3 regions of the Pseudonocardia wallangbongensis genome follow, and region 1 is predicted to be linked to each of the others. Evidence: riboswitches for the same ligand, from Rfam matches in the RefSeq annotation. Region 1 holds a riboswitch; each other region holds the start of a gene.
What was found. Region 1 has a riboswitch for cobalamin ahead of ACU436_RS34685 (ribonucleoside-diphosphate reductase subunit alpha). Riboswitches for the same ligand answer to the same signal wherever they lie in the genome.

Region 1 (7,075 bases):
TCACCCCGGTCACAACCTCAGCGCGCTCACAGGGTGGCTGTGCCACGGTCGGTCCCCAGCGCGCTGAAGATCGTGCGCCCGGAAGAGGCACCCAGAAGATCGGAGGCACGATGGCGGTCTGCCGTCACCGGTCGCGTCGGCTCGCGGCCGTGCTTGCCGTGCTCGCGGCGACCGCCCTGCTCGCGGCGTGCGGCACCGAGATCCCCGGCACGGCGGACGGCTGCGGCATCTACAAGCCGGGCCAGCCCGACGACTGTGCCGAGGGCACGGGCGGCGGCTCGGCGGACGGCCAGGACGGCGGGGGAAGCAAGTTCGACGCCGAGGTCGGGCGCATCGCCATCTCGGCGGACGGCAACCAGCACGACAACGACGACTGGGCGTCCACGCCCATGGCGCTGGCGCTCCTCGCGCACAAGAACCTCCAGGCCAACCTGGTGCACTTCGACTACAACAACCACATCTGGGACTCCGACGCCGACCACGTCAAGAACATGACGGAGAGCGCCAAGGAGGGCGGCGAACGCTTCGGGTTCGACATGTCCCGGTTCTTCGACGACACCGACAAGGACCAGCTGGACGCCGGCACCCAGAACCTGGTGAAGGAGATCAACGCCTCCACCGACGACGACCAGCTCTCGATCGTGCTCGCCGGACCCATCGAGACCGTCTGGATGGCGCTGGACGCCGCCGACTCGGAAGCCCGCAAGCACGTGGAGTGCATCACCCACGGCGAGGACAGCTTCAACCAGACCCACGGCAAGGAGGAGCACGGCGGTCACGACTACGACGACCTGCTCGACCTGGGCTGCGAGAAGGTGGACATCCCCGACCAGAACTCCGGGCTCGGCCCCACCGAGATGGACTTCTGGGACTTCCTGCAGGACAGCGGCGACGACAACCTGGAATGGCTGTACTCCCGGCTCGACCTGGTGGGCAACGGCGACGTCTCCGACGCCGGGATGGTCTTCTACGCCATCACCGACGAGAAGGACGCCGACCGCTCCGACCTGAAGTCGTACCTCGAGTCGTAAGTTGATCCCGTGCGCGCATATGGATTCACTGAGGTAGGCGGTCCGGAGAAGCAGGCGTTCCTGGATGTCCCCGTCCCGGAGCCGGGCACCGACGAGCTGCTGGTGCGGGTGCGGGCGGCCGGGGTGAACCCGGGGGACTGGCGGGTCCGGGACGGCTCCTACGGCACCAGCGGGCCCGCGGTCCTGGGCAGGGAGGTCGCCGGCACGGTCGTCGCCGTGGGCCCCGGAGTGTCCGGTTTCGCGGTCGGTGACGAGGTGTTCGGCGGCTGTCCGGGGATGGTCGGCGGCTGGGCCGAGCAGGCGGTGGTCACGGCGTCGTTCGCGGCGCACCGGCCGGACGGGGTGAGCCCGGAGGATGCGGCGGCGCTGCCGGTGGCGGCGGGTACCGCGTTCGACGCGCTGAACCGGCTCGGCCTGCCCGCGGGAGCGACGTTCCTGGCCAACGGCGCCGGCGGCGGGGTGGGGATCCCGGCCGTGCAGTTGGCCAGCGCGCGCGGGCTGCGGGTGATCGGGGTGGCGAGCCCGGCCAAGCACGATCTGGTGGCGAAGCTCGGCGGGGTTCCCGTGGCCTACGGTGACGGTGTCGTCGAGCGGGTGCGCGCGGCGGCCCCGGACGGGGTGGACGCGATCCTCGACATGGTCGGTGGCGACGCCCTGCGGACCGTCGCCGGGCTGCTCCCGGACGCCTCGCGGCTGACGTCGATCGCGGACCGGCCACTGGCGATCGAGCTCGGAGGCTTCTCCCTCGAGCGGGACCGGAGCACGGCGGTGCTCACCGAGCTGGCGCGGCTGGTGCAGGCCGGTGACCTGGACCCGCACGTCACGGAGGTCCGGCCGCTGTCCGACGCGGCGGCCGCCCTCGCGCTGGTGGAGGGCGGGCACGTCACCGGGAAGGTCATCCTCGTCCCCTGAGGACGTGCTGTTGGCGCCGCCGCGCCGGCGATGCTGCCGTCAGTCCCAGGCGAGCGTTCCGCCCGACCGGTAGTCGATCACCCGGGTCTCGAAGAAGTTCTTCTCCTTCTTCAGGTCCATGGCCTCCGAGATCCACGGGAACGGGTTGTCGGGCTCGCCGTGCAGCGGTTCGAGCCCGATCTGCCGGGCGCGGCGGTCGGTGATGAACCGCAGGTACTGCGCGCAGGCGTCCGCGGTGAGGCCGAGCATGCCGCGGGGCATGGTGTCGCGGGCGTAGGCGATCTCCAGCTCGCAGGCCTCTCCGAGCATGCCCCGGATCTCGTCGGCGAACCCGTCCGTCCACAGGTGCGGGTTCTCGAGCTTGATCTGGTTGATGCAGTCGATGCCGAAGTTCAGGTGGATCGACTCGTCGCGCAGGATGTACTGGTACTGCTCGGCGACGCCCACCAGCTTGTTCCGGCGCCCCAGCGACAGGATCTGCGCGAACCCGGTGTAGAACCACATGCCCTCGAACACCACGTAGAACGCGACGAGATCACGCAGGAACGCCCGGTCGGCCCCGGGCGTGCCGGTGGTGAAGCCGGGGTCGGAGAGGCTCTCGGTGTACCGCAGGGCCCACGCGTCCTTGTCGGTGATCGAGGGCACCTCGCGGTACATGTTGAACAGCTCGCCCTCGTCGAGGCCGAGGCTCTCGCAGATGTACTGGAACGTGTGGGTGTGCACGGCCTCCTCGAAGGCCTGCCGCAGCAGGTACTGGCGGCACTCGGGGTTGGTGAGGTGCCGGTAGACGGCCAGCACGATGTTGTTGGCCACCAGCGACTCGGCCGTGGCGAAGAACCCGAGGTTGCGCTGCACCATCAGCCGCTCGTCGGCGGTGAGGCCGTCGCGGGAGCGCCAGAGCGCGATGTCGGCCTGCATCCCGACCTCGGTGGGCATCCAGTGGTTGCTGCACGCCGCGAGGTAGCGGTCCCACGCCCAGCGGTACTTGAGCGGGAGGAGCTGGTTGACGTCCGCCCGGGCGTTGATCATCCGCTTCGCGTCGGCGTCGACCGGGGCGGCGCCGCGGTCGATCGTCTCCAACCCGGTGGTCACTGGCAGGCCTCGCAGTCCGCGTCGTCGACGCTGCACGCCGCAGTCTCGATCGGGGCGGCGGAGACCGCGTTGAGCTTGCCGTCCGTGCCGCGCAGGGTGGACTTCTCCACGTGCGTGGCCGACTGCGCCCGCAGGTAGTAGGTGGTCTTGAGGCCCTTGTGCCAGGCCAGGCGGTAGAGCTCGTCGAGTGCCCGGCCGCTCGGGGCGGCGACGTAGAGGTTGAGCGACTGGGCCTGGTCGATCCACTTCTGCCGCCGGGACGCGGCCTCGACCAGCCAGTGCGGCTCGATCTCGAAGGCGGTGGCGTAGCGCGCCTTCAGGTCGGCGGGCACCCGGTCGATCGGGCCGAGGCTGCCGTCGAAGAGCTTCAGGTCGGCCACCATCGCCGGGTCCCACAGCCCGCGCGCCTTGAGGTCGGCCACCAGGTACTGGTTGATCACGGTGAACTCGCCGGACATGTTCGACTTCACGAACAGGTTCCGGAACTGCGGCTCGATCGACTGCCCGACCCCGCAGATGTTGGAGATCGTCGCGGTCGGCGCGACGGCCATGACGTTGGAGTTGCGCATCCCCTGCGCGCGCACCCGGTCCCGCAGGGCGTCCCAGTCGAGCGTGACCGAGGCGTCGACGTCGAGGCCGTCGCCGTCGCGGGCGGCGGCCAGCAGCGCGAGCGAGTCGATCGGCAGGATGCCGCGGCTCCACAGCGAGCCGTCGTAGCTCCCGTACCGGCCGCGCTCGGCGGCGAGGTCGGACGAGGCGGCGATGGCGTGGTAGCTGAGGTTCTCCATGCTGCGGTCGGCGAACTCGACGGCGGCGTCGCTCGCGAACGGGATGCCCTGGGCGAACAGCGCGTCCTGGAAGCCCATGAGACCGAGGCCGATCGGGCGGTGGCGCAGGTTGGACCGGCCGGCCTGCGGGATCGTGTAGAAGTTGACGTCGATCACGTTGTCGAGCATCCGCACGGCGGTCCGCACGGTCCGTTCCAGCTTCGCGGTGTCGAGCCCGTCGGGGCCGGTGTGCGCGGCGAGGTTGACCGAGCCGAGGTTGCACACGGCGACCTCACCGTCCTCACCGGCTTTCGTGTTGAGCGTGATCTCCGTGCACAGGTTCGACGAGTGCACGACGCCCACGTGCTGCTGCGGGGAGCGCAGGTTGCACGGGTCCTTGAACGTGATCCACGGGTGGCCGGTCTCGAACAGCATCGTCAGCATGCGTCGCCACAGCGCGACCGCGGAGACGCGCCGGAACACCCGGATCTCACCGCGGTCGGCCGCGGCCTCGTACTCGCGGTAGCGGGTGGCGAACGCGGTGCTGTGGAGGTCGTGCAGGTCGGGGGTCTCGTCTGGGGAGAACAGGGTCCACTGCGCGCCCGCCTCGACGCGGCGGAGGAACTCGTCGGGCACCCAGTTCGCGGTGTTCATGTCGTGGGTGCGGCGGCGGTCGTCGCCGGTGTTCTTGCGCAGGTCGAGGAACTCCTCGACGTCGACGTGCCAGGTCTCCAGGTACGCGCAGGCGGCGCCCTTGCGCTTGCCGCCCTGGTTCACGGCCACCGCGGTGTCGCCGGCGATCTTGAGGAACGGCACGACGCCCTGGGAGCGCCCGTTGGTGCCCTTGATGTGGGCGCCGAGGCCGCGCACCGGGGTCCAGTCGTTGCCCAGCCCGCCGGAGTACTTCGCGAGCAGGGCGTTGTTCCGGTAGCCCTGGAAGATCGAGTCCAGGTCGTCGGCGACGGTGGTGAGGAAGCACGACGACAGCTGCGGCCGGGTGGTGCCGGAGTTGAACAGCGTGGGCGTGGAGGCCATGAACCGATGAGAGGACAGCAGCTCGTAGAACTCGATCGCGCGGCCCTCGCGGTCGTCCTCGCGCAGGGCCAACCCCATGGCCACCCGCAGGAAGAACGCCTGGGGCAGCTCGAAGCGCACGCCCTGCTCGTGCAGGAAGTAGCGGTCGTAGAGGGTCTGCAGGCCGAGGAACGTGAAGTCGAGGTCGCGCTCCGGGCGCAGCGCCACCGTCAGCCGTTCCAGGTCGAACGTCAGCAGGGCCGGGTCGGCCAGCTCCAGCGCAACGGCCCGCCGCAGGTAGTCGCGGACGTACCGGGGGTAGATCGCGGCCATCTCGTCCTGGCTCGCCTGCCGGTGGGCCCCGGCCAGGTGGCTCAGGGCTTCGGTCCGCAGGCCGTCGAGGAGCAACCGTGCCGCGACGGCGGAGTAGTTCGGCTCCGACTCGACGAGGGAGCGTGCGGCCATGACCGGGGCGAGGGCGAGCTCGTCCGCGGTGATGCCGTCGTAGATCGTGCGGCGGGTCTCCGCCAGCACCGTGGCGGCGTCGACGTCGGCGATGCCGGCCACGGCCTCGTCGACGAGCCGCTCGACGCGGGTGGGTGGGGCGGTGATGACGGCAGGTGGGGTGATGGCAGGTGGGGTCACAGCTCTCTCCTCGCGAGCTCGGGGGACCGGGCTTCGCCGATGGCAGGTCTTCGGACTCGTGGGCGTGCACCGCCACAACCTCGTGGCCGGCGCTCCTACTGGCCGTCGCTTCCCAGGTGGTGTGACACCCAGTGCTTCTGACGGCGGTCGTTCCCGCTCACCGCTGCGGGGCAGTCCCGGATTTCCACCGGGTTCCCTCTCGCCTCCCTCCGCCTGGCTGGCGGAGCGGAACCATCAGCGGCGCTGACCCTACATGTTGTGGCACGGACGACGTTGAACCCCCACATGTCGTGGCGTGTCGCGCGTGCTCTTCCAATTCTGCCGAATTGTCGAGTTGCACATCGTGGAACTCATTGACCGATCTAGAAATGAGTCGTACCGTTCTCGCACGCTGCGAGATAAAGGAATCCGGTACGGAATCTTTCCGTGCTCGCTCTTCCGGTGCCCGCGGTCGTTGATCATCTGATCCGGCAGATCTTGGAGACGAAGATGACGAACGGTGCCGTTACCGCCCCGTCCCACCACAACCAGCCTTCGGTCGACCAGTCCGACCGCCTCGTCCCGATCAACCTCCGGCAGAGCGGGTCCACCCCCGTCGAGATGTTGATCTCCACGCGGATCCGCAAGTCCCCGTACTGGCACCTCTCGGCGGCCGCCGGGTGCTGGCGGGCCGAGGTGTACAACCGCGTCTACCACCCCCGCGGCTACGTCCGCCCGGAGGACGGCGGCGCGATGGCCGAGTACGAGGCGCTCGTCAACCACGTCACGCTGTGGAACGTCGCGGTCGAGCGCCAGATCCGCGTGAAAGGCCCGGACGCCGAGGCGTTCGTCAACTTCGTGATCACGCGGGACGCCGCGAAGATTCCCGTGATGCGTGCGCGGTACGTGATCCTCTGCAACGAGTACGGCGGGATCCTGAACGACCCGGTGCTGTTGCGGATCGCGGAGGACGAGTTCTGGTTCAGCATCTCCGACTCGGACCTGCTGCTCTGGCTGCAGGGCGTCAAGATCGGGCAGCCGTTCGACGTGCGGATCGCCGAGATCGACGTCGCGCCGGTCCAGATCCAGGGCCCGCGGTCGGTCGACCTGATGGTCGACCTCGTCGGCCCCGACCTCGCGGACCTGCCGTCGTACGGGCTGATGGAGGCCACCGTCGCCGGGCTACCGGTGGTCATCTCGCAGACCGGCTTCACCGGCGAGAAGGGCTACGAGATCTACCTCCGTGACGCCAGCCTCCACGCCGAGGAGATGTGGAACGCCGTGCTGGACGCCGGGCGCCGGCACAACCTCCAGGTCATCGCCCCGGCCCACCACCGGCGGGTGGCTGCCGGGATCCTGTCCTGGGGTCAGGACATGGACGCCGAGACGCTGCCGTTCCAGGTGAACCTCGGCTACCAGGTGCCGCGGGCGAAGGAGGCCGACTACATCGGCAAGGCGGCACTCGAGCGCGCCCGAGCGCAGGTCGAGGCGGGCACCCCACCGTTCCGGATGGTGCTGGTCGGCTTGCGGGTCGGCGGCCGCCCCATCGACGACTACGCGCCCGACTTCTGGCTCGTCCGGCGGCGGGCCGGCGGCGATCCGGTCGGGTACCTGACCTCGCCGTGGTGGTCACCC
Region 2 (7,075 bases), on a different contig from region 1:
GGCCGACGTCGTGGTCATCGGTGGCGGGGTCGCCGGCCTCGGCGCCGCGGCATCGGCCGCCGAGCAGCTGGGGCCGTCGGGCACCGTCCTGCTGCTGGAGAAGGCGGACGCCGCCGAGGCCGGCGGCAACACCCGCTGGACCGACGCCTACTTCCGCCTCGAGGACGTGTACGAGCCCGCGGCCGGGTTCGTCGAGGACATGACGTCCTTCTCGCGCGGGCTGACCGACCGCGCCTACGTCGAGGCGCTCGTCGAGCGGTTGCCCGAGGCGATGGAGTGGGTGCAGAGCCACGGCGTGCGGTTCCAGCGGCGCGCCACCTACTTCGTCACGGCCTCGCGCCCGCGGATGATGCCGGTGGGTGGCGGCGAGTCCCTCGTGCGCCGGCTCACCGACGCCTGCGAGAAGGCCCAGGTCGACGTCCGCTACGGCGCACCCGTGAGCGCGATCGACCCCGCCGGTGCCGGCTACGAGGTGACCTTCTCCGGGACCACGGTCACCGCCCGGACCGTGGTCGTCGCGTGCGGCGGCTTCGAGGGCGACCCCGACCGGCTGCGGCGCCACCTCGGCGACGCGGCCGCCGGCATGAAGCCGATCGCGCCCGGGGGCCGGTTCGACACCGGCGAGGTCATCGACCTGGTGCTGGCGCTGGGGGCCGCCGGGGGCGGCGAGTGGGCCGGCTTCCACGGCGAGCCGGTGGACGCGCGCAGCACCCAGCCCGAGGCGTCGGTGATGGTCTTCCCGTACGGGATCCTCGTCGACCGAGACGGCAGCCGGTTCCTCGACGAGGGCACCGGCACGGTCGACGAGACCTACGAGGACTGCGCCCGCGCGATCCTCGCCAACCCGGGCTCGTGCGCGTACTTCGTCTCGGACGCGTCGTTCCTGCAGGTGCCGGGGATCGAGCGGGGCCTGCTGACGGACCGGGCGCCGATCCGCGCCGACAGCCTCGCCGACCTCGCCGCCGAGCTGGGCCTCGACGCGGCGGCCCTGGAGGCGACGGTCCGGGAGTACAACGCCGCGGTGGTGCCCGGGCCGTCCGACCCGAGCCGGCCCGACGGCCGGCACACGGCGGGCCTGACGCCGCCGAAGTCGAACTGGGCGGTGCCGATCGAGACCCCGCCGTTCCTCGGGATCCCGCTCGTCACCGACATCGTCTTCACCTACGGCGGCATCGCCACCGACGCGGGCGCCCGCGTGGTGGACGCCGCCGGCAACCCGGTGCCCGGCGTCTACGCGGCGGGGGAGTGCACCGGGATCTACCACCACAAGTACCCGGGCGCGACGTCGGTGATGCGCGGCCTCGTGTTCGGCCGGGCCGCGGGGATCGCGGCGGCCCAGGAGGCGGGCCGTGGGTGACGGCGAGCGGCTGCCGCGGCTGCGTCCGGACGACCTGGACGGCGCCCAGCGCGACCTGCACGCCACGTTCGTCGGCGGTCCCCGGCAGAGCCAGGCGGGCTTCTTCCCCGTCGCCGACGCCGACGGGGTGCTGAGCGGGCCCTACCGGGCGATGCTGCTCAGCCCGGCCGCCGGGGCGCCGCTGGAGCGGCTCGGCCGGGCGGTCCGGTACGAGGTCGGGCTGCCCGACCGGGCGCGGGAGCTGGCGATCCTCACGGTCGCGCGCCTCACCGACAGCGAGGTCGAGTGGCAGGCCCACGAGCGGCTCGCGCTGTCGGTGGGCGTGCCGGACGCGACGGTCCGCTCGCTGTGGGCGGGCGCGCCCGCCTTCGGCGATGACGACGACGGGGAGCTCGACGCGCTCGTGCACGGGTTCGCGCACCAGCTCCTGGCGGACCACCGCGTCGGCGACGCGACCTTCGCGGCGGCCCAGGAGACGTTCGGGCGGGCCGGGGTGTTCGAGCTCGTGACGACGATCGGCTACTACCAGACGATCGCGCACATCAACAACGCATACGCGCTGCGCCCGGCGGAGCGCCCGTGAGCGCCGAGCTGGCGGGCCGCGCGATCGTCGTGACCGGCAGCGGGCGGGGCCTGGGCCGGGCCTACGCGCTCGACGCCGCCGACGCCGGAGCCGCGGTCGTGGTCAACGACGTCGACGAGGACGCGGCGCGGGAGGTCGTCGCCGCGATCCGCGCGCGGGGCGGGCGGGCCGCGGCGAGCGTGCACTCGGTCACGGACCCGGGTGCCGCGGACGAGGTCGTCTTCACCTGCGTCCGCGAGTTCGGCCGCCTCGACGGGCTGGTCAACAACGCCGGGGTCCTCACCGAGGCACCCGCGTGGGAGACCACCGCGGAGCAGAGCACGGCCATGGTCGAGGTCAACGTCCTCGGGTCGATCCACTGCGGCCACGCGGCGATCCGCCGGATGCGCGCGCAGGGCGGCGGGTCGATCGTCAACGTCACCTCGGGCACCCACCTCGGGCAGCCGGGGCTCGCGGTCTACGGCGCGACCAAGGGCGCCATCGCGTCGCTGACCTACGGCTGGGCGCTCGATCTCCACGGCACCGGCGTTCGCGTCAACGCCGTCTCCCCGCTGGCCGTCACGCGGATGAAGCTGCCGCCGCACGACGGTCACGCGCACCCCGAGGACGTCGCCGCCGTCGTGCGCTACCTGCTCAGCGACCGCTCCGCGGCGCTGACCGGCCAGATCGTCCGCCGGGCCCGCAGCGAGCTCGGGCTGATCCGGCACCCCGCCATCGGGACGATGCTCACCGGGAACTGGACGATCGACCGCATCGCCGACGCGTTCGAGACCGGGCTGGCCGACGAGCTCGAACCCGTCGGCTTCGGCGGCCACCTGGTCCGGCCCGGCTCGCACGGCCGCTGACGCACCCGTGTCGCTCCTGGCCCGGCGTCCGCCCTCGATCGCGGGCACTTCGCACATCCAGCATGGACTTCGCATAGGGCCGGGCTTGTGTGAAGTCGATGCTGGGTGTGCGAAGTCGGCCGGCGTCTCGCATACTGGGACAGATCTGCCGGTGTGGTCGACCTCAGGCGAGCGCTCGAGCCCGAGCGGGCACCGCGGCCGGCGGCCGTCGCGTCGAGCGCTCCGGCCGGCGCCGTGATCAGCACCTGCTCGACGAGCGGCGGGGTGAGCCCGCCCTGCTCGGCGATCGTCTCGGCCCGGCCGGCCTCACCGATCCGGAAGTCGGCGATCGAGCCGCGGTTCGTGCCCGTCGCCGCCCCCGCGCCGACGCACAGCAGCACGAAGCCGACCCACGCCGCGATCGCCCACCACGGGTGCCGCGCGCTCCACACCGCCGCCCGCACCGTCCCCCCGCTCCCGATCACGCGTCGAGCGTTCCGCCTCCGGGGCGCCGGGTCACTGCGGTGCGCCGGTCATGACGGGGTGGGGCAAACCCCCACCGGGAAGGTCGGCATCCTCACGACGCGTTGACCGCCGGACCCGCCGTGTGTTCCAGTTCTCCGGGACGGCAGTGCAGGAAGCCGGTGTGACTCCGGCGCGGTCCCGCCACTGTCACCGGGGAGCACCCGGGAGCCAGACACTCGCTGCCGTCACGACTCCGCCGAGCAGAGGGCGCGGACCCTCGGGAGGAACGCCGATGACGCAGCCCGTGCTGCTGCTGTCCACCGCCGACACGGAGCTGCTGGCCGCCCGCGGGTCGGGCGCGCTGTACCGCACCGCCAACCCGGCCCGCGTCGAGCCGGACGGCCTGCCGCCGTTGCTCGACGGCGTCGCCGTCGTCGTGCTGCGGCTGCTCGGCGGCCGCCGGGCCTGGCCGGAGGGTGTGGACGCGCTCGCGGCGTCCGGGCTGCCGGTCGTGCTGCTGGGCGGGGAGGCGGCGCCGGACGCGGAGCTGATGGCCGCGTCGACGGTGCCGGCCGGGGTCGCGTCCGAGGCGCTCGGATACCTCGCCGCCGGTGGCACCGCCAACCTGCGCGAGCTGCACCGGTTCCTTTCCGACACCGTGCTGCTCACCGGCGAGGGGTTCGACCCGCCCGCCGCGATGCCCGAGTTCGGCGTCCACGGCGCCCGCACGCAGGACCCGGCGAAGCCGACCGTCGGCGTGGTCTTCTACCGGGCGCACGAGCTGTCGGGCAACACCGCGTTCGTCGACGTGCTGTGCGAGGCGATCGAGGCCCGCGGCGCGAACGCGCTGCCCGTGCACTGCGGCTCGCTGCGCGGGGCGCAGCCCGAGCTCATGCAGCTGCTGGGCGGGGCCGACGCGCTGGTCGCCACCGTGCTGGCGGCGGGCGGCACGGTCGCGGCCGGCGCGAGCGCCGGTGGTGAGGAGGAGTCGTGGGACGCCGGCGCGCTCGCCACCCTCGACGTGCCCGTCCTGCAGGGGCTGTGCCTGACGACGTCGCGGGCCACCTGGGCGGCGTCGGACGCCGCGCTCTCGCCGATGGACGCCGCGATGCAGGTCGCGATCCCCGAGTTCGACGGCCGCCTGATCACGGTGCCGTTCTCGTTCAAGGAGACCGAGCCGGGCGACGACATCCCCGTCTACCGCGCCGACCCCGAGCGGGCCGGCCGGCTGGCCGGTCTCGCCGTGCGGCACGCCCGGCTGCACGCCACGCCGGTGGCCTCGCGGAAGGTCGCCGTGGTGCTGTCGAGCTACCCGACCAAGCACTCCCGGGTGGGCAACGCGGTCGGGCTGGACACCCCCGCGTCCGCCGTCGTGCTGCTGCGGGCCCTGCGGGATGCCGGCTACGCGGTCGGCGACTTCCCGGAGGACTCCGACGAGCTGATCCACTCGCTGATCGCCGCAGGTGGTCACGACGTGGAGTGGCTCACCGAGGAGCAACTGGCGGCCGCGCCCGCGCGCGTCCGGCTCGCCGAGTACCGGCGCTGGTTCGACGCGCTGCCGTCCGCGCTGACCGACGGCATGCGCTCGCAGTGGGGCGAGCCGCCGGGCTCGCTGTACGTGGACGGGGACGACATCGCGCTGGCCTCGATGCAGTTCGGCAACGTCGTCCTGATGATCCAGCCGCCGCGCGGGTTCGGGGAGAACCCGGTGGCGATCTACCACGACCCGGACCTGCCCCCCTCGCACCACTACCTGGCCGCCTACCGGTGGCTCGAGGAGGAGTTCCGTGCCGACGCCGTGATCCACCTCGGCAAGCACGGAACCCTCGAATGGCTGCCCGGCAAGGGCCTCGGCCTCGCCGCCGAGGACGCCCCGGACGCCGTGCTCGGCGAGCTGCCGCTGGTCTACCCGTTCATCGTCAACGACCCCGGCGAGGGCACCCAGGCCAAGCGCCGCGGCCACGCGGTGGTCGTCGACCACCTCGTCCCGCCGATGGCCCGCGCCGACACCTACGGCGAGATCGCCAAGCTCGAGCAGCTCCTCGACGAGTACGCGGCCGTCCAGGCCATGGACCCCGCGAAGCTCCCGGCCCTGCGCACCCGCATCTGGGAGGTCGTGACCGCGGCCCAGCTCCACCATGACCTGCACGTCGACGCCGCGCCCGGCGAGGACGACTTCGACGACTTCGTCCTCCACATCGACGGCTACCTCTGCGAGGTCAAGGACGTCCAGATCCGGGACGGCCTGCACATCCTCGGCGGCCCCCCGGAGGGCGAGGCCCAGGTGAACCTGGTGCTGTCGATCCTGCGGGCGAGCCAGGTGTGGGGCGGGAAGGCGGCCCTGCCCGGCCTCCGGGCCGCGCTGGCGGAGTGGGCGGGATTGGACGAGCAGGCGCTCCTCGCAGCGCCCGGCGCCCAGGTTCAGGAAAGCCACATTCCTGAACCTGCAGTACAGGAATGTGGCTTTCCTGAACTTCAGCGGCTGCTCGCCGTCGCCCCCGGGCCCGCCGTCACCGGGGCCGATCTCGTCGATGTCCTCGAAGGGGTCGCTCGGGCACTCGTCGCCGGCCTGCAGCAGCGCGGCTGGCGCGAGCCCGCGGCCGTCTGCGCGTCGCTGCTGGGGGAGGAGATCCCCGCCGTCGTGGCGGTGCTGGGGTTCGGCTGCGCCGAGGTCGTGCCGCGGCTGGACCGCACCACCGACGAGGTCGCCGCCGTCCTGCACGCCCTCGACGGCGGGTACGTCCCGGCGGGGCCGTCCGGCTCCCCGACCCGCGGGCTGGTGAACGTCCTGCCGACCGGGCGCAACTTCTACTCCGTCGACCCGAAGGCGATCCCCTCGCGGAGCGCGTGGGAGGTCGGGTCCGCCCTCGCGGAGTCGCTCGTCGCGCGCCACCTCGCCGACACGGGGTCCTACCCGAGCAGTGTCGGGCTCACGGTCTGGGGCACGAGCGCGATGCGCACCCAGGGTGACGACCTCGCCGAGATCCTCGCGCTCATCGGCTGCCGCCCGGTGTGGGACGACGCGTCGCGCCGGGTCACCGGCTTCGAGATCGTCCCGCTCGATGAGCTGGCCCGGCCCCGCATCGACGTCACCGTCCGGATCTCCGGCTTCTTCCGCGACGCGTTCCCGCACGTCATCGGCCTGCTCGACGACGCGATCCGGGCGGTCGCCGAGCTGGACGAGCCGTCCGACCAGAACTTCCTGCGCGCCCACGTCGAGGAGGACGCGGCCGGGCACGGTGACCGCCGCCGCGCCACCTCGCGGATCTTCGGGTCCAAGCCGGGCGCGTACGGGGCGGGGCTGCTGCCGCTGATCGACGCCCGCAACTGGCGCAGCGACGCCGACCTCGCCGAGGTCTACGCGGTGTGGGGCGGCTACGCCTACGGCCGGGGCCTGGACGGGCGCGAGGCCCGCGCCGACATGGAGCAGTCGTTCCGGCGGATCGCCGTGGCCGCGAAGAACCAGGACACCCGCGAGCACGACATCGTCGACTCCGACGACTACTTCCAGTACCACGGCGGCATGGTCGCGATGGTCCGTGCGCTCACGGGCCGCTCGCCCGCGGCGTACGTCGGCGACTCGGCGGTGCCGCAGGCGGTGAAGACGCGCACGCTCGCCGAGGAGACCAAGCGGGTCTTCCGCGCCCGCGTGGTGAACCCGAAGTGGATCGCGGCGATGCAGCGCCACGGCTACAAGGGCGCGTTCGAGCTGGCCGCCACCGTCGACTACCTGTTCGGCTACGACGCCACGGCCGGCGTCGTCGACGACTGGATGTACGGGCAGCTCGCCGAGAGCTACGTGTTCGACGAGACCAACCGCGCGTTCATGGAGAAGTCCAACCCGTG
Region 3 (7,075 bases), on a different contig from region 1:
CGCGATCGACCGTACTTCTCCGGCAAGCACAAGTGCCATGGGGTGAACGTGCAGGTCATCGCCGACCCCGCCGGTCGGTTGATCTGGGCGTCTGCCGCTCTACCCGGCGCCCGCCACGACATGGGAGCCGCCCGAGAGCACGGCATCATCGACGCCCTCCACAAGGCGGGAGTGCGGGTGATCGTCGATCACGGCTACCGCGGCTCGGAATTCGAGACCCCGCAACGGCGCCGCTCCGCCGACCCCGAGTCCGGCGAACGTCGGCACCTCTCGCGAAACCAGAAGGACGTCAACGCAGCCCACGCTCGTCAGCGCGGACCGGGCAAGCGCGGCAACGCCCAGCTCAAGGCGTGGCGCGTTCTCCGCAAGATCCGCTGCTGCCCGCGCCGGGCGACTGACCTGGTCAAGGCGATCCTGGTGCTCATCCACGCCCACTGACGCCAAGTGGAAAGGGCTCAGTGTCTAGTCCGGGTCGCCGGGGAGTTCATCGCCTCGTAGTGGATCTCCACCGCACCGACGACCGAGTGGCGCATGCGACCGCCGCGGCGAGCAGCGACCCGGGCTGACGGAGGCGGGCACCCAGATCTCCGAGGATCACCCTCAGCACCGGCGACCTACCGCTGGTGAGCCCGACAGCCCCCGCCGGCGTCGTGACGATCCACCACGGCGACGGCAATCTCGTAGCGGTCACCTCCTTCCCCGTGTGACCGAGATGCACGCCAGGCGGCGGCGCCGGCATCCAGAGTCGGCTCGAGATCGGCCCCTCACCCCCGACGAGCCGGCCACCAGTGCACCTCGTGGGGTTCGCCGGCGTTCCAGTCCCAGTTGGTGATCGTGGTGCGCATCAGGCGGGCGGCGGGTGCCAAGTGGCCGTCGGCTCCCCAGTGCAGGGTGACCCTGCGGCGGCAGTCGGGTTCGTCGACGGCGGTCCAGGTGAGCGGAGCTTCCGTGGCGCCGCGGCGGGCGAAGGCGGGGACGAGACCGATGCCGAGTCCCGCGTCGATCAGGGCCGCGATGGCGCTGTGCTCGTCGACCTCGCAGACGATCTTCGGGGTGAGGTCTCGGGCGGCGAAGAGCCGCTCGAGCATCCGGCGTAGCCAGTGTCCCTTGCGGGCGGTGACGAACGGCTCGTCGGCGAGTTCGACGGCGCTCACCGTCGCACGGCCGGCAAGCGGGTGATCGAGTGGAACGCAGACATCCACCGCCTCGTCGAACAGCTGCGTCGACTCCAGACCGTCGGCGTGGATCGGCTGCGAGGTGACGCAGAGGTCGACGTCCTGGGCCCGCAGGCGGGCGGCCATGTCCTCGGCAGGCGACCAGTGGAGCTCGATCTCGACCGCGGGATGGGCACGCTTGTAGGCCGCCAGCGGGCCGGTGAGGGTGAGGAAGGTTTCCGACGCCAGTCGCACGGTGCCCAGTTCCCCGCTGGCGGCCGCGTCGACGGCGCGCCGTCCCGCCTCGAGCTCGCCGAGGGAACGTTCGACGTGATCGCGGAAGAGCTTCCCGGCGTCGTTCAGCCGGAGCCGGCCGCTGCGGTCGAACAGCGGCGCGCCCAGTTCGCTCTCCAGCCGGGTGATGGTGCGGCTCAGCGACGGCTGGGCTACATGCAGTTCCTCGGCTGCCCGGCTGAGGTGCTCCAGTCGCGCTACCACAAGGAACTGCTTGAGCCCATTCAGTTCCACTATGCCTCCCTCGACATAACGCCATAGCAATACTGATCTTAGACGCCATATCTTTCAAGACATAGCTTGGAGGCGTTCGCACCGGAAGATCAGAGTGAGGAGGATCCCCGTGACGATCAGCAGTCCGGGATCCGCTGCGGTTCATAGGACGGCGCCGATCGGCTGGGCGTTCCGGGCGGTCGTCAGTGCGCACGTCGTGGCGATCGTCGGCCAGCCGGTGTTCGCCGGGGTGTACCTGACCGGCGACTTCGACAGCCTGCGCTGGCACGCGGTCGGCGCCGACGTGGTCACCTCCATCGGCTACCTGCAGGTGATCGTGGCGATCATGGTGTGGGTGCGACTGCACCAGGCATGGCCCTTCCTGGCGACGACGGCGGTCGTCGCGGCGGAGACGGTGCAGTACTTCGCCGGCCTGGACGGCGCGCTGTGGCTGCACATCCCGCTCGGCGTGATGACGGTCGCCGCGATCGTCGTGCAGTTCATCGCCGTGTGGCGCCATCCCCTCGTGCAAACGGAGACGCGCCGTGCGTGAGCACGACGCGCACCGCGCTGTGGGTCGACGCCGGGTGCTGGGCATCGGCGCGGCACTGGGGCTGATTGCGGCCACCGGGCTGTCGACCTCGACCGCGCTGGCCCGCCGGCCGTCGCTCACCGGTGCCGAGTTGCCCAGCGCCGTGCCGCTGCCGCCGCCCTTCGAAGTACCGCTGCCGATCCCCGCGGTGCTGAAGCCGATCAGCACCTCGGGCGGGGTCGACCGTTACGAGATCACCCAGCGCGAGGCGGTCGCGCAGATCCTGCCCGGAGTCCGGACGCCGCTGTGGACCTACGGGGGCACCTTCCCCGGGCCGACGATCGAGTCTCGCCGCGGACGGCCGATCACCGTGACGCATCGCAACGAACTGCCCATGCCGACCGTCGTGCACCTGCACGGCGGACGGACCCCGGCGGACTCCGACGGCTACCCGACCGACCTCGTTCTGCCCGATCGCCGGCCGAACTCCGCCGAGACGATGCACGGCGTGCACGACATGCACGCGATGAGCGGCATGCCGGGGATGCCGGGGATCCAGGACCCGCGGGCGGTGGTGACCAGGCTGACGCGGGACTACACGTTCCCGATGGACCAGCGGCCGACGCTGCTCTGGTACCACGACCACCGGATGGACTTCACCGCCCCCGCGATCTGGCGAGGGCTTGCCGGGCTGCACATCGTCCGCGACGACGCCGAGGACCAACTCGGCCTGCCCGCGAGGCAACGCGAACTGCCGCTCATGATCGCCGACCGTTCGTTCGCCGCGGACGGCAGCCTCGCCTACCCCGCGCTCGACCCCTCGCTGCGCAAGCAGCCGGGCGTGCAGGAGCCCTTTCTCGCCGGTGTTCTCGGCGACGTGATCCTGGTCAACGGCGCGCCCTGGCCCATGCACGAGGTCGACGCGGCCCGCTATCGACTGCGCGTGCTCAACGCCTCCAACGCCCGGCACTACGAACTCGAAGCGGTCACCGACGACGGGGAACGACTCGATCTCGTGCAGATCGGTGCCGACCAGGGACTGCTCGCTGCGCCGGTCACCCACGGGCTCCTGCCGATCGCGCCCGCCGAGCGCTACGACGTGATCATCGACTTCTCCGGGGTCCCGATCGGTGGGCGCGTCAGGCTCGTCAATCGGCTCGGCTCGGGTCCCACCCGTGAGGTGATGGCCTTCCGCGTCGCACGGCGCGGCACCGACGGCAGCCGCATCCCCGCCACGTTGTCGACCGATCTGCCGACCTGGCAGCGGTCGGACGCCGTCAACGTGCGCGACATCGCCTTCCGCGCCGGGCAGGTGCACGGCGGCCACGGGTGGCTGATCGGCGGGCTCCCGTTCGACCCCGCGCGCTCCGACGTCACCGTCGGGCTCGGCGACGTCGAGGTGTGGCGGCTGATCGCCGACGTCCACCACCCCGTCCATCTGCACGTGGTCGGCTTCCGCGTGCTCTCGCGCAGCGGCCGGCCGCCGCTGCCGCACGACGCCGGGCTCAAGGACACCATCTCGCTACGACCCGGCGAAGCGGTCGAGATCATCACCCGCTTCGACGGCTACCGCGGCCGATACCTCTTCCACTGCCACAACGCCGAACACGAGGACATGGGCATGATGGCCAACCTCGAGATCGTCTGATTCGTGTCACACCTGGGATGAGTCAGGAATCCACCACAAAGGAAAGGGTTGAGTATCGATGCCTACGCAACGCGAGGTTGACGAAGCCGAGATCCGCCAGCTGGTCGACAAGATCGTCGAAGGGCTCCAAGGCAAGGATCTTGAGGGCCTGAGGCGTCTCTACACAACGGACATCGTGTCCTTCGACATCGAGCCGCCGCTCCAGCACGTCGGAATCGAGGCGAAACTCAAGAACTGGGCGTCTGTATTCACGTTCTTCGAGCGGGTGAATTACGAGGTTCGCGACCTGACGCTCACCGTGGGCGACGACGTGGCCTTCGGGCACGCCTTCGCTCGCCTCAGCGGCACGCTGAAGAACGGGCCGGCGATGAGCGGTATGTGGGTCAGAGTCACGTACTGCCTCCAGAAGATCGACGGCGCGTGGTTGATCGTGCACGACCAGGTCTCCGTGCCGCTCGACATCACCAGCAGCAAAGGCGTTGTCGACCTCGAGCCGTGATCCCGCCAACCCACTCCCGCCTGCGCCGCGGCGCGACGGCACCACATCCCAGGCCCTCACATCCAGCGGTGGTGACACCGTGACGCCCGGGGTGCCATGCCAGCCGCGGTCAAGGCGGGACGATGCGTGTGGTTAGTGCGCAACTCCCTTCTCGGACACGGTGTTACCCGTGACGACCACGGTCGGTGCGAACGCCGGCCAGGTCCGGGATCGTTCACCCCGTCGCCGCGACCGTCCAGTCCGACCTCCCGCGGATGAGCACCTTCGACTCCGCACGCAGACGTGCAACGACCTCCGCCACCACGCCCGGCTCCTTCATCGGCCTCCGATCGACACCGGTCCGGGGCGAGATGACGAACGAGCGGTACTGGGCAGCGATCCTCGACTGACGGCGCCGACGACCGCTCGACGTCAATCGCGGGCCCGACGGCTCGTCACGCGCTCCTGGCCGGCGCGGACGTCGGTCACCGGCATCGCGTCCTGCAGCGGTGCGCCGAGCTCGGGGAACCATCGGAACGCCTGCGGCTGCCGCTCCCACTCGCAACCGGCGCACTCCCCCGTGCGGTGCTCGTCCATCCTCGCCTCCGGCTCGTCGCCTAATTGCCATTCTCTTGCAGCAGCGAACAGTGTGCGTTCCCGAGCGGGCCAGGTCGACCCCATGCCAGCTCGCTGCCGATGCGGAGGGCGTGCCGGCATCACGGAAGGCTGAGAGCACTGCCGGACCCGTGCGCCCGCTCACCGACCCGGCATCCGAGCGTTGTCGACGGTCGCTCGGTGGCAAGGCCCAACCACATCACCAGCTCCACGGTCGCGGCGGAGCGGTTCAGGGTGTAGAAGTGCAGGCCGGATACGCCCTCGTCGAGCAGACGCGAGCACAGCTCGGCGGTCGCGTCCATCCCCGCGGCGCGGAAGGCGACCGGATCGTCGGCGTAGCGGCCGAGCCGGTCGACGAGGGCGCCCGGCAACGGAGCACCGGACAACTCCGGGCCGCGCCAGAAGGTCCTGACCGTGGTCAACGGCATGATCCCGGGCAGGAGCGGGCCGACGCATCCGGCCGCGACGAGCCGGTCACGCAACCGTAGGAACGCCTCCGGGTCCCAGAACAGCTGGCTGACCGCGAAGTCCGCCCCGGCCCGGAACTTCCCCAGCAACCGGGCGAGGTCCGAGTCCCCATCGGCCGAGCGGGGATGGCCGTGTGGGAACGCCGCAACGCCGACGCAGAAGTCACCCAGCCGGCGCACGAGCCGCACCAGGTCGTCGGCATGAGCCAGGCCGTGCGGGTGGGTGACCCACTCCCCCAGCGGGTCGCCGGGCGGGTCCCCGCGCACCGCGAGCACGTTCCGGATGCCCGCTGCGGCGTAAGCGCCGATCACGCGGCGCAGCTCGGCGACCGAATGCGACACCGCGGTGAGGTGCGCCATCGGGACGAGGGTGGTGTCGGTGGCGATGCGAGCGGTCGTGCGGATGGTGCGGTCGCGGCTCGACCCGCCCGCGCCGTACGTGACCGAGACGAACGCCGGATCCAGCGGCTCCAGGCGGCGGATGGTCCGCCAGAGATCCACCTCGCCGCGCTCGTCCTTCGGCGGGAAGAACTCGACCGAGAAGACCGGCCGCTCGCCGGCGATCCGCTGAACGATCTTCACCGGCCCACCGCCGTCGTTCCCGTGCCCGTAGCTGTCCACTGCTCTCTCCTCGCGAGCGGTACGACGACCCGCGGAGAAGGCAGGCAGCAGCGGCAACCGAGGCGCGACGGCCCGGCATCCGCCCGGCCCGCCCTCGAGACCGCGGATCAGCGTGCACCGGCCGGCGCACGCACCGGCGGCAGGTCTTCGGACTCACGGGCCCACGCTCGCGCGCACCTACTGGCCGTCGCTTCCCAGGCTCACACCCAGTGCCGTTGACGGCGGTCGTTCCCGTTCACCGCTGCGGGGCAGTCCCGGACTCGCACCGGGTTCCCTCTTGCCTCGACCCGCGCCCCGGAAGGGCACGCGCCGAACCGTCGGCGACGAACACCGTACTGCGCCACAACGACCGCTCGGCGGCCGCGCTGCACTTCTGGGACCCGGACACTGCCGCGTTCCGCTACCTCGTTGCCGACGAGATCAGCGCCAGCCTCGACGCGCTGAAGCAGGCCCGCATCTGGCACCTCCTGCTCGACCGTGCCCGGTCGGAGGGCATCGGTGTTCTCGCGATCTCCCACGACGGGCCGCTCCTTGCGGTGGCTTCCCGGCTGGTCGAGTGGGGGGACTTCGACCGCGCCGAGCAGGCCTGACCGTCATGGCTGCAACCATCTTGCAGTAGCAAGATTCTCTCGGCAGTGGCATGCTGGAACGGCCGGTGATCGTTCTGGCAGCTCGACATCGGCTGCATGGGTCCGGGGCCCGGTTCGTGGGCGACGCCTCCGTACCGCGGCCCCGGACCCCTCCCGTCCCCCACGTGGGCACCGCGCTCGAGCACCGCCTCCGATTCAGCAGTAAGTTGCAGGTGCTGGATGTTCGCAACTGCAGATCACGAACGAGGAGTACCCCTGTGGCCGAGTACGCGCTGCCCGATCTTCCCTACGACTACGGCGCCCTCGCCCCGCACATCGCCGGCGAGATCATGGAGCTGCACCACTCCAAGCACCACCAGACCTACGTCGGAGCCCTCAACCAGACCCTCGACAAGCTCGCCGCCGCCCGCGACGGCGGCGACTACGGCGCCATCGTCGGCCTCGAGAAGACCCTCGCGTTCAA

Region 2: linked by a shared signal. The riboswitch ahead of cobN (cobaltochelatase subunit CobN) and the one ahead of ACU436_RS34685 (ribonucleoside-diphosphate reductase subunit alpha) in region 1 are both predicted to bind cobalamin.
Region 3: linked by a shared signal. The riboswitch ahead of ACU436_RS28230 (methylenetetrahydrofolate reductase) and the one ahead of ACU436_RS34685 (ribonucleoside-diphosphate reductase subunit alpha) in region 1 are both predicted to bind cobalamin.

What each region holds. Positions count from the first base shown of each region.
Region 1 is NZ_JBRERS010000013.1:150,448-157,522, forward strand. It holds gene ACU436_RS34670 (hypothetical protein) at 111-1,031, shown strand; gene ACU436_RS34675 (NADP-dependent oxidoreductase) at 1,041-1,943, shown strand; gene ACU436_RS34680 (ribonucleotide-diphosphate reductase subunit beta) at 1,983-3,041, opposite strand; gene ACU436_RS34685 (ribonucleoside-diphosphate reductase subunit alpha) at 3,032-5,461, opposite strand; cobalamin riboswitch at 5,486-5,712, opposite strand; gene ACU436_RS34690 (aminomethyltransferase family protein) at 5,951-7,075, shown strand, end outside.
Region 2 is NZ_JBRERS010000008.1:75,833-82,907, reverse strand. It holds gene ACU436_RS26810 (FAD-dependent oxidoreductase) at 1-1,357, shown strand, start outside; gene ACU436_RS26805 (carboxymuconolactone decarboxylase family protein) at 1,350-1,940, shown strand; gene ACU436_RS26800 (SDR family NAD(P)-dependent oxidoreductase) at 1,937-2,785, shown strand; gene ACU436_RS26795 (hypothetical protein) at 2,939-3,355, shown strand; cobalamin riboswitch at 3,351-3,487, shown strand; gene cobN (cobaltochelatase subunit CobN) at 3,522-7,075, shown strand, end outside.
Region 3 is NZ_JBRERS010000009.1:32-7,106, reverse strand. It holds gene ACU436_RS28260 (transposase family protein) at 1-438, shown strand, start outside; gene ACU436_RS28255 (LysR family transcriptional regulator) at 765-1,682, opposite strand; gene ACU436_RS28250 (hypothetical protein) at 1,792-2,214, shown strand; gene ACU436_RS28245 (multicopper oxidase family protein) at 2,207-3,841, shown strand; gene ACU436_RS28240 (YybH family protein) at 3,900-4,340, shown strand; gene ACU436_RS28235 (hypothetical protein) at 4,752-4,916, opposite strand; gene ACU436_RS28230 (methylenetetrahydrofolate reductase) at 5,036-6,022, opposite strand; cobalamin riboswitch at 6,164-6,298, opposite strand; partial or broken gene ACU436_RS28225 (superoxide dismutase) at 6,870-7,075, shown strand, end outside.